2 regions of the Blautia sp. HCN-1074 genome follow, and region 1 is predicted to be linked to the other one. Evidence: predicted binding sites of a transcription regulator. Region 1 holds the regulator's gene; the other holds the start of a gene.
What was found. Region 1 encodes Rex, which represses fermentation and respiration genes when NADH is low (regulators of the CRP and FNR family bind a similar motif). Its sites were predicted from a motif close to ATTGTTAANTANTTAACAAT; they were not measured.
Positions count from the first base shown of each region.

Region 2: adhE (bifunctional acetaldehyde-CoA/alcohol dehydrogenase) is a predicted target of Rex. The motif match lies at 3,088-3,107, and genes of this name have one in related genera.

Region 1 covers NZ_JBBKBP010000009.1:60,248-68,551, forward strand. The annotation lists gene WKT11_RS09725 (class I SAM-dependent methyltransferase) at 1-127, shown strand, start outside; gene WKT11_RS09730 (GH25 family lysozyme) at 281-1,876, shown strand; gene WKT11_RS09735 (hypothetical protein) at 1,878-2,033, opposite strand; gene WKT11_RS09740 (S8 family peptidase) at 2,380-3,228, shown strand; gene WKT11_RS09745 (NADP-dependent isocitrate dehydrogenase) at 3,379-4,587, shown strand; gene abc-f (ribosomal protection-like ABC-F family protein) at 4,663-6,573, opposite strand; gene WKT11_RS09755 (redox-sensing transcriptional repressor Rex) at 6,887-7,534, shown strand; gene WKT11_RS09760 (NAD(P)H-hydrate dehydratase) at 7,745-8,304, shown strand, end outside.
Region 2 covers NZ_JBBKBP010000011.1:16,297-24,600, reverse strand. The annotation lists gene WKT11_RS10735 (single-stranded DNA-binding protein) at 1-407, opposite strand, end outside; gene typA (translational GTPase TypA) at 863-2,695, shown strand; gene adhE (bifunctional acetaldehyde-CoA/alcohol dehydrogenase) at 3,348-6,005, shown strand; gene WKT11_RS10720 (class II aldolase/adducin family protein) at 6,095-7,183, opposite strand; gene cls (cardiolipin synthase) at 7,294-8,304, opposite strand, start outside.

The DNA of each region.
Region 1 (8,304 bases):
GGCTGTCAAGGCCAGCCCATCCAAGATTATTGTAAAGCGTCCGCTGAAAAGTGTATATCTTGATGGTCGGGAACCGTCATACATACTAAAGGGGAAAGCAATCCGCTATGACTGCTATGTAATATAAAAAGTATTGCTATTCACACATGTGAACAGTAATAGAACAGAAATGATAACATTTTATGACAAAATCTTTACGAAAAAATGGTTTCATGTTATTATTATCTCATATGAGTTAAGAATAATGGCATGAAGCCATTTTTAATTGAGAGGTAATCAGATGAAGAAAAAGTTATTCAATAAGCGGGGATGCAGGGGTAAAAAGCTGGCAATTGGTTTTATGGCAATATTTCTGTGCGGAATGCAGTCGGCACAGTCAGTTATGGCAACGATGCACTATGACAGAAGACAGACAGTTGCTTCAGAGCAATTTGAATCTTCTGTAGAAACATTCAGTGCAGCTTCTGCGGCAAGAGCAACGGTAAATAAGAATGCATGGAAGAAAATCAATGGTGTCTGCTACAACGGAAGCGGAAAGCCTATTCCGGGGGCGATTACCAGAGGAATTGATGTATCAGAGTGGCAGGGAACAATCAACTGGGAAAAAGTTAAGAGTTCTGATGTTGATTATGCGTTTGTACGCATTTCCTATGGGCTGAATTATATGGATAAAAAATATGATTATAACATGAAGCAGGCGGAGCTTGCCGGTGTGCCTGTAGGAACTTATGTATATAGTACGGCGAAGAATACAGCAGGGGCGTTAAAAGAGGCACAGCTGGCTATCAATAAGATGAAGGGGTATAAAGTTTCCTATCCTGTAGCTTATGATCTGGAAGATTCGAAAATTCAGAAACTGTCAAAAAAGACTGTATCCGAAATGGCTCTGGCTTTTTGCAATGAAGTCCGTCGCGCCGGTTATTATCCGATTATCTACTGTAATACATACTGGTATGATAATTTTATAGACTGGAGTATGCTTTCTGGCCTTGACGTGTGGATCGCCAGATATGGCGATACGATTCAGGCACCAGACAGAGCGAGGTATTCCTATACGATCTGGCAGTCTACCGATGGAAATACAGAAAATGGTTTGAATCCTACGAAAGGGCTGATTGCGGGAATACCGTCCTGGAATGATTCTGATATTGATTTTGGATATGTGGATTATACGAAGAAAATAACACCAAGATGGGAGCCTGTGGCTTCATATGTTCCGGCAGATAGAGCGAATACCGGATCTTATGAAAATCAGGCAAAAAATGGCTGGGTAGAAGAGGATGGAAGTACTTTTTACTATGTAAATGGCCAGAAAGCAGCCGGATGGAAAGAAATAGACAATAAGAAATACTATTTTGATCCGGATACAGGAAGCCTCTATAAGGATAAGCTTTTTAAGGATGACGGGCAGGTCTATTATGTAGACAGTGACGGAGTCATGTATGCCAATAAATGGCTGACAGATTATAAAGGGAAAACGTATTACTTTAAATCTGATGGTGCCGCTTATAAGGGAATGAAACGCGTAGATGGAAAATATTACTGGTTCCATACCACACAGGGATATATATACAAAAACAGAAAAGTGGTCCGAAGTACCGGAGATATTTATTATTTTGGAAGTGATGGCGTACGCTGTGAAGATGGAATGAAACGCGTAACGGAAAATGGCACTTCTCGCACTTATTATTTCCACACAGATGGAAAAGCACATAAAGGCTGGCTGACATATAAAGGTAAAAAATATTATTTTTATAAAGGAAACAGTAAAATATTATCAGGAACCAGAGCAGAGAATATTACTCTGACCAGCTCAAATAATATTGTTTCTGTCTTTGATAAAAACGGAGTATGCACAAAACAGTACAAAAAATAAATTAGCTGGTATGTGTCTTTTTCCATTCATTTATAAATTCTATCTGTTCCTGATCGGAGATTTCCTGTGATGCTGCGTCGTTTCCGGCGGCTACACAGCATAGGAGAATGAAAGTCTGACAGAGAAGAAAGACCAGAATAAATAATAACGTAATCATAAGCTGCCTCCTGTTATATGCGAGAGATACTGACTTTTGGTATAGACTTTATGAATATACCAAAAGTCTTTGCATATTTTGAGAGTTTTATACATTTTATTCAAAAAAAGCAGAAAAATACCAGATGCTAATGAGAAATGTAAAGGGATTGTCAGGAATACTTGTAAATAATAATTGTTGGAAACACGAAGACAAGTTTTCGGGAATAATTTAAAGTAAGACTGGGCTTATAATATTTCAATGAAATGACGTTAGGGTCAAAAGTCTTATCGTGCAGGCGCGAATGACTTTCTGACTTTTTGCTCCTGATATCATAAAATGTTATAAGTGGATTGAGGAGTTGTTTATGATAAATTCAGATGATTCCGGCTATTCAGGAAAGGGCATTGGTGTCTGTGTGCTGGATACCGGGATTTATTCTCATATAGATTTTACAGGGCGGATACGGGCATTTCATGACTTCATCGGACACCGTATCCAGCCGTATGATGATAATTCTCATGGAACCCATGTATGTGGTATCATAGGCGGTGACGGAAGAGCTTCACAGGGGCGTATCAGGGGAGTTGCACCTGGCTGTGAACTGATTATGCTGAAAGTTCTGGACCGTATGGGAAACGGAAGAAAAGAGGATGTGCTGAGGGCTTTTCAGTGGATTTTGGAGAACCGGCGGTATTATGGAATCCGTGTGGTCAATATTTCTGTCGGAACGACTTGTCGAACATTTGAGGATCATAAGGTTTTGATTGATGGAGTAGAGCGGTTATGGGATGAAGGACTGGTTGTAGTGGCCGCAGCAGGAAATCAGGGACCTGGTCCGGGAAGCGTGACGGCGCCCGGAAGCAGCCGTAAGATCATTACCGTAGGCTCCAGTGATCTTCTCACGGGGCGGACTGCCATATCAGGAAGAGGACCGACTTTTGAATGTATCTGCAAGCCTGATCTGGTTGCTCCGGGAAATCATATACTTTCCTGTGCTTCGGGACCGGATAACGGATATGGAGTTAAGAGTGGCACATCCATGTCCACACCTCTGGTTTCCGGCGCGGCAGCACTGATGTTAGAAAAAAATCCGGAGCTGACAAATGTTCAGATTAAGATGAAATTAAAAGAATGTGCCAGAGATCTGGGACTGCCTAAAAATCAGCAGGGTTGGGGAGAATTGGATTTGGGACATCTTATGCGATCAGTATGAATTAATTGTACAATTGCAGAAATACCACTTTACCATACAAAAGCATTGACGAATGGTCAGATTTCGGCTATTATGATAGTTAATTGATTATCAAAGGTGCTGTACACACAGTGAACAGTAAAATTATCAAAGCCAAAGAGGAGGACTAACATGAAAAAAATTCAGATGCAGACACCACTTGTGGAAATGGATGGAGATGAGATGACCAGAATTCTCTGGAAGATTATTAAAGATGAACTTATTCTCCCATATATTGATTTGAATACTGAGTATTATGATCTTGGCCTGGAATACAGAAATGAAACTGATGACCAGGTAACTGTTGACGCAGCAGAAGCTACCAAGAAGTACGGCGTTGCAGTTAAATGTGCAACGATTACTCCGAATAAGGCGAGAATGGAAGAGTACACCTTAAAGAAAATGTACAAAAGCCCGAATGGAACGATTCGTGCGATTCTTGATGGAACCGTATTTCGTGCTCCGATTGTTGTAAAGGGTATCGAGCCATGTGTTAAGAACTGGAAGAAACCGATCACGATCGCACGTCATGCATACGGTGATGTGTATAAGAATACAGAGATGTACATTGATGGACCAGGAGATGCTTATCTGGTATTTGAAGGTGCTGACGGACAACAGAGAAAAGAATTGATTCATCACTATGAAGGCCCGGGGGTTCTTCAGGGTATGCACAATCTGGATAATTCTATCACAAGTTTTGCAAGATGTTGCTTTAATTATGCGCTTGATACGAAACAGAATCTGTGGCTTGGCGGCAAGGATACGATTTCCAAGATTTATGACGGACGTTTCAAAGAAATTTTTGCAACGATCTATGAGAATGAATTCAAGGATAAATTCGAGGCAGCAGGCATTGAATACTTCTACAGTCTGATCGATGATATTGTAGCCCGCGTTATGAAAGCGGAAGGTGGATTTATCTGGGCGTGCAAGAACTATGATGGTGATGTTATGAGTGATATGGTTTCTTCTGCGTTTGGTTCTCTGGCTATGATGACATCCGTTCTGGTATCCCCTCAGGGTTATTATGAATATGAGGCTGCTCACGGAACTGTACAGAGACACTATTATCGTCATCTGAAGGGCGAAGAGACCTCCACAAACTCTGTGGCAACAATTTTTGCATGGACTGGTGCACTGAGAAAAAGAGGCGAATTAGATGGCAATAAAGATCTGATGGAATTCGCAGACAAGCTTGAGAAAGCTACTCTGGAGACGATCGAGAGCGGTAAGATGACAAAAGACCTTGCATTGATTACTTCTCTTGAGAATGTAACCGCGCTGAATAGTAAGGAATTTATTCTTGCAATCAGAGAAAAGCTGGATGAGATTTTATAATTTGTAAATGATTATGTCTCAAAACTGATAGATCGTATTTTATAAGATATATAATAAAAATGGGAGGAACCTGCATTATGCAAGTTCTTCCCATTTTTCATATAATCCCTCAAGTTCTTCGGTAATTGCGGACTTCTCTTTGCTGAGTTTTGCACATTCTGCTACGTTGGTGCAGATATCCGGGAGAACCATGGTTTCGTCGATTTCTTTGTCTCTTGTTTCAAGTTCTTCAATACGGGCTTCAACTTTTTTCAATTCATTTTCGCGTTTTCTTTGGCGTGCCTGTTCTTCTTTCTGTTGTTGCCAGGAGAGTTTATTGTCAGATGCCTGTTTGGCTTCTGCGATTGCCTGGGCGGCAGCGGGTGCATATTTTTCAGTCAGTTCTTCTTTCTTTTCCAGATAATAATCATAGTCTCCGATATAATTTACGACTGCCTGGTTAGTCAGATCCAGAATTCTGGTAGCTGTCTGATTGATGAAATATCGATCGTGGGAGACATAGAACACGGTTCCGGTATAGCTGTTTAATGCCTCTTCCAGGATTTCCTTGGATGCGATATCAAGATGGTTGGTAGGCTCATCGAGAATCAGAAAGTTTGCCTCTGAAAGCATCAGCTTGGCGAGAGATACACGGCCTCTTTCTCCACCGGAGAGGGCAGAGATGAGCTTAAATACATCGTCTCCTGTGAACAGGAAAGCAGCGAGCATATTTCGAATCTCTGTTTCTGTAAGAGTAGGATAAGCATCAGAAATTTCTTCAAAGATAGTTTTCTCCATATGCAGTACGTGATGTTCCTGATCGTAATAGCCAATCTGAACTTTAGAACCAAGACTGAATCTGCCGCCGTCTGCATCAATCAGTCCATTGATGATCTTTAACATGGTAGTCTTACCGGTTCCGTTATTACCAATCAGAGCTACACGTTCTCCACGCTTGATCTCAAAAGAGATATCGCTGAAAAGTGTCTGCCCCGGGAAAGATTTGGAAAGGTTCTCTACAGTGAGAACGTCGTTTCCGCTGATAAATCTTGGTTCCAGTGAGATTCGCATCTGGTTCTGGATTTCCTGTGGCTTATCGATACGCTGAATCTTATCCAGCATTTTTTCACGGCTCTCCGCGCGCTTAATTGACTTCTCACGGTTAAAGGATTTCAGTTTGGCAATAACAGCCTCCTGATGTTTGATATCACGCTGCTGGTTAAGATAAGCTTTATACTGCGCGTCACGAAGCTGTGCTTTTTTGAGTGCATAGGCGGAGTAATTTCCACTGTACATACGCATAGTGCCGGCTTCAATTTCTACTACCTTAGTGACTACCTTGTCAAGAAAATAACGGTCATGGGATACAATAAATACAGCTCCCGGATAGTTGAGCAGATAAGTTTCCAGCCAGGAAATACTCTCCATATCAAGGTGGTTGGTAGGCTCATCCAGCAGAAGGATATCCGGGCTGGAGAGAAGCAGTTTACCGAGAGCAACACGTGTTTTCTGACCTCCGGAGAGAGTTTCAATCTGGCGTTCGAAATCATCTTCGGTAAAGCCAAGACCTTTTAATACGCCCATGATCTCGCTTTTGTATGCGTATCCGTTTTCCAATTCAAACTGGTGGCTCAGTCTCGTATAAGTATTCATCAGACTGTCCAGAGCATCACCTGTGGTTGTTTTCATCTCCTGTTCCAGAGAACGCAGGCGATTCTCCATATCAATGATGTGCTGCTTGGTAGAAATCAGCTCCTCATAAATCGTGTGGTGTCCATGGATATCCTGGTACTGGGCGAGATATCCGATATTTTTATCTTTGGCAAGGACTACGTTTCCCGAATCAGGTGAGAGCTCGTGCATGATGATACGCAGCAGGGTAGTTTTACCGGCACCATTATTGCCAATCAGAGCTGCTTTTTCACGGTCTTCTATATGGAAACTGGCGTCTTGAAGGATGACTTTTTCGCCAAAAGATTTACAGATATTCTGACATGATAAAATCATAAGAATTCCTCCATTTATAATTTGTCCGCGTACTATTATAATCGAAAAAAGTTGTTTTTGAAAGTATTTTAAATGAATTTATCTATTTCTACAAAGATATTCGTTGCTTAGTAGTGCAATCCCAATTTGTTCCAGACTGCCGGAAATGATAGAAAGTTATAGATAAAAAATAGAAAATACCGTTTTATAAGATAGTTTCTGAGGTAAATTGATAAAAAATGCAGAATTATTTGGTGAAAAAGTACAGAATTAGTTTGACAATAAAATAACATCTGGGTATAATTGACATAGACAAGTTAAGGAGGGAAAATTTGTGGAAGCTAAGGAAATTTCAAAAGCGGTGATTAAACGTCTGCCACGTTATTATCGCTACCTCGGTGAGTTGATGGAGGAGAATGTTGAGCGTATATCTTCCAATGATCTCAGCAAAAAGATGCATGTGACAGCTTCCCAGATTCGTCAGGACTTAAATAATTTCGGCGGTTTTGGTCAGCAGGGTTATGGCTATAATGTACGTTATTTATACACAGAGATCGGCAAGATCCTTGGACTGGATACAGTACATCCGATGATTATTCTTGGTGCCGGTAATCTGGGACAGGCGCTGGCCAATTATGTGGACTTCGAAAAACGTGGTTTTAAACTGGTTGGTATTTTTGATGTAAATCCTGTACTTGAGGGAATTGCGGTGCGCGGAATCGAGATACAGATGTTAAGTGATCTTCCATTTTTTCTGAAGGAGAATGAGGTAGAGATTGCTATTTTGACTCTTCCGAAGAATAAAGCCAAAGAGATGGCGAAGATTTTAATTGATAATGGAATTAAGGCAATCTGGAACTTTGCACACATTGATCTGGATGCTCCGGAGGATGTAATGGTTGAGAATGTACATCTTTCAGAGAGCCTTATGACTCTGTCCTATAACCTGAGTGAATACAGGAAAGAGCACGAAGGCGAGTAGAACATGATGTGGAACACAAGGCTGTGGTCATCTGATCACAGCTTTTCTGAATTTAGCAGGATGATTTGGCTTATTCACAACTATAAAATGAAAGTGGATTTAAAATATCCGTCTGGCCAGAATGGCTGAGAAATTTATTCTGTATAAAATTACGTGGTGGAACAAATTAAATATTTGATGAAATACGGGAACATACGGGGAGGTGAACAGATGAGAGGAGTTGTGACTGCGGCAGAAATGAAGGCGCTGGATGCAAATACGATTGAGAAAGCCGGAATTCCTTCGCTGGTATTAATGGAGCGTGCTGCATTACAGACTGTTACAGAAATCATAAAGCGGGTGAATACGAAGGATAAAGAGAAAATCCTGGTGGTCTGCGGAACCGGGAATAACGGAGGAGACGGACTGGCAATTGCCAGATTACTCCATTTACACGGATTTAAAACGTGGTATTATATTGTTGGAAATGAAGAAAAAATGACAAAAGAAACTTCCAGTCAGCTTCGCACAGCAGAGTATTATCATACTCCACGGGTGCATAACCTGATTCTGGATGAATATACTACTATAGTAGATGCCATTTTTGGAGTTGGACTCAGCAGACCGATAGAGGGAAAATACGGAGAACTTATCAGCGAATTAAATCAGGCATCTGCGTTTAAAGTTGCGGTGGATATTCCTTCAGGGATTGATGCAGATACAGGATTCGAGAAAGGAATCGCTTTCCGGGCCAATCTTACGGTTACATTTGCTTTTCGAAAGAGAGGCCT
Region 2 (8,304 bases), on a different contig from region 1:
ACATCTGCGATTTCTCTTCCAAGCGGAGTCTTTCTGTATACCGGCGGTTTACAGATAAATCCATCCAGAAAAATCTGGTTTACAGGAACCGTGTCATCCTCTTCTTCCACAAATTTCAGTTCTCTGGTAAACACAGAAAGCACCAGTCGGTTATGTTTTTCTTCGTGCCGGTTATAAGAGCGGAACTGTCCATGAATCTCTACATATTCTCCTATGTAGTCCTGTGTTACGTCCACCAGACGTTCAGAAACCATAACCGGAATTCTGTCTTCCGAATCACTTAGTCTCTTAACCAGCAGTTCTGTCATATAGAAGCCTTCCCCGAAGACCTGATGACTGAACGTAAATCCTGCTGCAATTTTTCCCATCATAGATACCTGATTGTTTTCAATAATTTTATCTGCCATAATGTGGTTCTCCTTCCTCGTAGAGCACTCCCGGTGAAATTTTTTTGTTACTGATACGCAATAGACAGTAAACATTTCCCGATGCTCTAGTGTACCTTGTATTGTTCTTTATATAGTTATGTACAGGCTTTCAGATTTAGAACCGGAATTTATAAAAATAAAAAAATTTATTTCAACACCTTGTAATCTGGCGAAAATGTGGTAAACTGAAACTTCGGGTAACTTATTAAAGAAAAAACACATATATAATAGGAAGAATAAAGTTACTGTTCACTCCGTTCTCAGTAACACGCTTCGCGATGCACAGGATTTATGCTAATCACATAAATCCGCGCCGTATTCTTAAGGATTTTGGCATATTCATGCCAAAACACCTCGCGGAATAGTAGCGTGTGAACAGTAACCGAATAAATCATTAATTTAATTCATATTCAAATAGGAAAGGAAATCATTTTATGAGAACAAAACGTGAAGATGTCCGTAACGTAGCCATTATCGCACACGTTGACCATGGTAAAACTACTCTGGTTGACCAGCTTCTGAAACAGAGCGGTGTATTCCGTGAGAATCAGGAAGTTCAGGAACGTGTCATGGACTCCAATGATATCGAGCGTGAACGTGGTATCACTATTTTATCCAAGAACACAGCTGTTCATTACAAAAATACAAAAATCAACATCATTGACACACCAGGACATGCTGATTTCGGCGGCGAGGTAGAACGTGTACTTAAGATGGTAGACGGTGTTATTCTTCTCGTTGATGCTTTCGAAGGTGCTATGCCTCAGACAAAATTCGTTCTTAAGAAAGCACTGGAACTTGACCTTCATGTAATCGTATGTATCAACAAGATCGACCGTCCGGAAGCCCGTCCGGATGAAGTTGTAGATGAGGTTCTGGAACTTCTTATGGATCTTGGTGCTTCTGATGAACAGCTTGACTGTCCGTTCCTGTATGCTTCTGCCAAAGCAGGACATGCTGTGATCGACTTAAACGACACTCCTAAGGATATGGCTCCGTTATTTGAAGCAATCCTGAAATATATCCCGGCTCCGGAAGGAGATCCGGAGGCAGATACTCAGGTTCTGATCAGCACGATTGATTACAACGAATACGTTGGACGTATCGGTGTTGGTAAAGTTGAAAACGGTACAATCGCTGTTAACCAGGAACTGACTCTGTTAAACCATCATGATCTGGACAAACGTAAGAAAGTTAAGATCAGCAAGCTCTACGAGTTTGACGGTCTGAACAAAGTTGAAGTAAAAGAGGCCACTATCGGTGCTATCGTTGCTATTTCCGGTATCGCAGATATCCATATCGGTGATACTCTCTGCGCAGGGGATAATCCGGAAGCTATTCCTTTCCAGAAGATTTCCGAGCCTACTATTGCCATGAACTTCATCGTAAATGACAGTCCGCTGGCCGGTCAGGAAGGTAAATACATTACCTCCCGTCATCTGCGTGACCGTCTCTACCGTGAGCTCAACACAGATGTCAGCCTTCGTGTAGAAGACACTGATACAACTGAGGCATTTAAAGTTTCCGGACGTGGAGAACTTCATCTGTCTGTCCTGATTGAAAACATGAGACGTGAAGGTTATGAATTCGCAGTAAGTAAACCGGAAGTTCTGTATAAAACAGACGAGCGTGGCAAGAAGCTTGAGCCTATGGAAATTGCTTATGTAGATGTTCCGGAAGAATTTTCCGGTACTGTAATCCAGAAGCTGAGCGAACGTAAAGGTGAACTGCAGGGTATGAGTACTGCCAGCGACGGCACTGTACGTCTGGAATTCCACATCCCTTCCCGTGGACTGATCGGATTCCGTGGTGAGTTCCTTACTTCCACAAAGGGTACTGGTATCATTAATACTATGTTTGACGGCTATGCACCTTATAAGGGAGATTTCCAGTACAGAAAACAGGGATCTCTGATCGCATTTGAGGCTGGTGAGGCTGTTACTTATGGCCTGTTCGCAGCTCAGGAGCGTGGTACTCTGTTTATCGGACCTGGTGCTAAGGTTTACAGTGGTATGGTTATCGGTCAGAATGGTAAGGCTGAGGATATTGAGTTGAATGTATGCAAGACTAAACATCTGACTAATACACGTTCTTCTTCTGCTGATGATGCGCTGAAATTAACTCCGCCCAGAGTTCTGAGTCTGGAACAGGCGATCGACTTTATCGATCAGGATGAACTGCTGGAGGTTACACCGGTATCTCTCCGTATCCGTAAGAGACTTCTGGATTCCAGAGAACGTAAGAGAGCAGCTTTCAGAAAAGCCTGAAACAAATAGAAACTTAAGAAAAACTAAGCCCCGCAGATTTTGCGGGGCTTAGTTTTTCTTAATCATTACCGTTCACAGTAACTCTTAATCTCCTGCAAACATAGTCAATCGGATATTCGCAATCCGCTTTCGCTACTTGCTCATAACCGAATAACTGCTTCGCAGTTTATCAGGAGGGGCTTGTACCCCTCCTGATACAAGTAAGTCCCCAACCACTGCTTATTGCTCTTCGCAACCTCCGCAGGGGACTTACTTGATTCGGTTAAAAACATAAATCCTTCTACAAATTATATTGTTATATTTTCACGAAATTTCGAGTTAGTATTCGTTAACTTTTTGCATGTTTTGTGATTGACAAATGATTAACAAAGTCATATAATAGCATCATCGAGGTTGTTAATTTATTAACGTTATTTTTTTAACTTTCTCTCAGTTGCCAACAGAAAATATATTGTTAAATTTTTCTCATATATTCTGACATTTGATATTTTATTCACATTATTTACGTGATTATTCACAATTTTCACCATAATATTTCGTTACGCTTATATTAATATTACTGTTGACCGAATAATCAGTTTATTTGTATAATAAAACCATAACAGGTCACGGTAAATACTTTTAACGAAAACACAAACAGGAGGATTCCCAAATGGCAAAAAAAGAGAACACTATTCCAACCATCATCGACACCCCTGAAGCCCTTACCGCAAAGATTGCAGCCATGAAAGAGGCACAGAAGATTTTCGCAGCATTTACCCAGGAGCAGGTAGATAAGATTTTTAAAGCTGCCGCTACTGCTGCTGACAAAGCACGTATCCCGCTTGCTAAAGATGCTGTTGAAGAAACAGGAATGGGTATTGTAGAAGATAAGGTTATCAAGAACCATTACGCAGCCGAGTATGTATACAACGCATATAAGAATACCAGAACCTGCGGTGTGATTGAAGAAGACACTGCTTACGGTATTAAGAAAATAGCTGAACCGATCGGTCTGATCGCTGCAGTTATTCCTACAACTAACCCGACGTCTACTGCAATCTTCAAAACTCTGATCGCGCTGAAAACACGTAATGCGATCATCATCAGTCCGCATCCCCGCGCAAAGAAATGTACCATTGATGCAGCAAAGGTTGTTCTGGAAGCAGCTGTAGAAGCCGGTGCACCGGAGGGAATCATCGGATGGATTGATGTTCCAAGTCTTGATCTGACAAATCAGGTTATGCGTGAAGCAGACATCATCCTTGCTACAGGTGGTCCCGGAATGGTTAAAGCTGCCTATTCTTCCGGAAAACCTGCTTTAGGTGTAGGTCCCGGAAATACTCCTGTTATCATTGATGACAGTGCAGATATCCGTCTGGCAGTTAACTCCATCATCCATTCCAAAACATTTGACAATGGTATGATCTGTGCTTCCGAACAGTCTGTAACTGTTCTTGAAAGCATTTATAAGAAAGTAAAAGAAGAATTCCTTTACAGAGGATGTTACTTCCTGAAACCGGATGAATTAGAGAAAGTAAGAAAAACTATCCTTATCAATGGCGCATTGAATGCAAAGATCGTAGGTCAGAAAGCTGCCACTATCGCTGAGATGGCCGGTGTTGCAGTTCCTCCTGAGACAAAGATTCTGATCGGTGAAGTTGAATCTGTAGACATCAGCGAAGAATTCGCACATGAGAAGCTTTCCCCTGTACTTGCCATGTACAAAGCCAAGACCTTTGACGAAGCGATTGCCAAAGCTGAACAGCTTGTAGCTGACGGCGGTTATGGACATACCTCCGCTCTCTACATTGACACAAGAGAGAAGGAAAAGATGGAAAAACATGCAGCAGCTATGAAGACCTGCCGTATCCTCATCAATACTCCATCTTCTCAGGGCGGCATCGGCGACCTTTACAACTTCAAACTTGTTCCGTCCCTGACTCTGGGCTGCGGTTCCTGGGGTGGCAACTCCGTATCTGAGAATGTAGGTGTGAAACATCTTATCAACATCAAGACCGTTGCTGAAAGGAGAGAAAATATGCTCTGGATTAGAACACCGGAAAAAGTTTATTTCAAAAAAGGCTGCCTGCCGGTTGCTCTGGATGAGCTTGGCACTGTTATGCACAAGAAACGCTGCTTTATCGTAACAGACTCTTTCCTTTATAAGAATGGATATACTAAGAAGATCGAAGATAAATTAGATCAGATGGGAATCGTACATACCTGCTTCTATGATGTAGAACCAGATCCATCTCTCGCTTCTGCAAGAGCCGGTGCTGCAGCAATGAGAATGTTCGAGCCTGACTGCATTATCGCAATGGGCGGTGGTTCCGCAATGGATGCCGGCAAGATCATGTGGGTTCTCTATGAAAATCCGGACGCCAACTTTGATGATATGGCTATGGACTTTATGGATATCCGTAAGAGAATCTTCACATTCCCGCATATGGGTAAGAAAGCTTACTTTGTAGCTGTTCCGACATCTTCCGGTACAGGTTCCGAGGTAACACCGTTTGCTATCATTACTGATAAAACTACAGGTATCAAATGGCCTCTGGCTGATTATGAATTAATGCCTGATATGGCTATTGTTGATACCGATAATATGATGAGCGCACCTAAAGGACTGACCTGTGCTTCCGGTATCGACGTTATGACTCATGCACTTGAAGCCTATGCTTCCATGATGGCGTCTGATTATACAGATGGTCTTGCATTAAATGCGATTAAACTGGTATTTAACTATCTGCCACGTGCATACAAAGATGGTTCTGATGTAGAAGCAAGACAGCATATGGCAAATGCTTCCTGCATGGCTGGTATGGCTTTCGCAAATGCTTTCCTTGGCGTAAACCACTCTCTTGCTCATAAGCTGGGAGCTTTCCATCACATTCCACATGGTATCGCAAATGCTCTGGTTCTGCTTCATGTTCTGCGCTATAATGCAGCCGAAGTTCCGGCTAAGATGGGTACCTTCCCACAGTATCAGTATCCGCACACACTTGCACGTTACGCTGAGATTGGCCGTTCTGTAGGTCTGACAGGCAAGAACGACAGCGAAGTATTTGAGAAGCTTCTCCAGAAACTGCAGGAACTGATGGATACTATTGAGATCAAACATACGATCAAAGAATACGGCGTAGACGAGAAGTACTTCCTTGAAACTCTGGACGAAATGACCGAACAGGCATTCAACGACCAGTGTACAGGTGCCAACCCGAGATATCCATTAATGTCTGAGCTGAAAGAAATCTATCTGAAAGCTTACTATGGTGAGGGAAATATTCCTGAATCCAGGAAAGCCAAAGAGAAAAAAGAAGAGAAATAAAATTTGCTGAAAATAAACCTTTTCCTTTAAAAATATAGTGTTTAAATCAACAAAATGGGGCTGTCAAAAAAAGACAGCCCCTTATTATATTATTTCTTACTGCGGTATGCTTCTGCTTCCCAATGTGTGATAAAGTATGTAATATCATCTGTCATGTGAAGCGGTCCGCCAAAGCTTTCTGAATATACTGCAAGCTTGATCGCATCTTTTACAAGAAGCTGTGCTTTTGCAGCTTTTCCCTTATCATCTTCCATAATAAAGGCACCGACTCCCTGTACCAGGATCAGTCTTGGCTCTTTGTCATTCTCTGCCATAAATTCATCCAGCGCTGCTTTTGCCTGATCAATATTTTCTACAAATAACGGATATGGTCCGCAATATACAATGTGATCCGGTGTAAACGGTTTCAGAAGGGGTGCAGCCGCTGCTTTATCTTTTACAAAGTTATCAGCTTCCGCTACAGGTACAACTTCTACCGCATGTCCCAGTAACCGGGAAAGCTTCTCTGCTGCCTGCTCTTTTTCAGGTGTAACAGCATCACTGACATCAGCAGTTCTCTTTACCTGTTTCTCTAATTTACTGATCACATCGTCAAATAACACTCCAATTTCCTCTACAGTATTTGCTGCAACGAAAATTCCGTGATTCTGGAGCAGAAGAACCTGAACATCTTTTCCGGATTCTTCTTTATAAGCATTCATTTTCTCATAACAGATACGCGCAAGTGTATAACCTGGTTTGCAGATATCGATCCAGAGTACATCTTTTCCAAGAAGCTCTTCGCTGAGTTCCTTTGCCCCTTTTCCGCAGGTCAGTCCATTGACAAGTGTAGGATGAACATGCAGTACATAAGTATAGGCAAATAAATTATGAAGCAGCGCTTCCACACTTGGACGTTTGGTTTTATCAGCATCTGTTACTGCTGCCATAACATCTGCAAGATACAGTGATTCACGTTTGACATCATCTTCAGGATAATCTGTTTTCATGATTTCATTCAAACGTGCTCTGCTCATTTCCACAAATTCCTCTGCCTTGATTGTAGCAAGCTGTGTACCGGAGCCTTTTACATACAATGTGGTGTCATCTTTTACTGAAGTATTGCCACCGCCTGCAAGAACATAAGCAGGGTTGCTTCCATAAGCATTTGACATTTTTACTAAGGTTGAAAGATCCATAATTAAAATTCCTCCCATATTTATAATAGTTTTGCTCTTTCCTATTGTACACGATATCCTACTTTTTTCCAAGTGTTATAATGTTGCTGTGAACGGAGTAAACAGTAACGTTATAATAATCCCGCAAATAATCTCATAAACAGCTGTCCCAGTCGCAGATATGCACTTCGTCCGGTACTGTACTGTTCTGTCACTTCACGGCATTCATCCATTGTTGCTGCAAGATCATTTCGGATATCCAGAACTGCCTGACAGTCCGCCATAAAGCATCCATTCTCAAAATGATGATACAGACTTCTGTAATCCAGGTTTATGGTTCCGCAGGTTGCCATACAGTCATCTGCCACACTCATCTTTGCATGACAGAAGCCAGGCGTCCACTCGTAGATACGCACCCCATGTTTCACCAGTCCATGGTAGAAGGAACGGGTAATATTGTAGATCATTTTTTTATCCGGAATACCAGGTGTAATGATCCTCACATCTACCCCTCGCTTAGCAGCCAGGCACAGGGCATGTGTCATTTCATCTGTGATGATCAGATATGGAGTCATAAACCAGCAGTATTTTTCCGCTTTGTTCGCCATACTGATATACACTTCTTCGCCTACCTGCTCATTATCCATAGGGCTGTCTGCATAGGGCTGGATAAAGCCCGTCTGCTTTGCCTGATAATCTGTACTGAGCAGAAATTTGTTAAAATCACTGTCATTTTTATCTTTGTCGCTGACAGCATTCCACATCTCCAGGAATGTCACTGTCAAAGAATGGACAGCCTCGCCTTCCAGACGGATGCCTGTATCCTTCCACTGTCCATAAGGATGTGTGAAATTAAAATACTCATTAGCAAGGTTGTACCCTCCGGTAAATCCTACTTTTCCATCAATCACTGTAATCTTGCGGTGATCCCTGTTATTCAGAAACACATTCAGGCCCGGAGTAAAGGGGTTGAATACTCTGCAGTGGATTCCAACCTTTTCCATCTTCTTGATAAAATCTGTGTTGATAAATCCAATGGAACCCATATCATCATAAAATACCCTGACATCCACTCCCGCCTTTACGCGGTCCTCCAGAACACTCTGGATTTTATGCCAGGCCTGTGCATCCTCGATGGCATG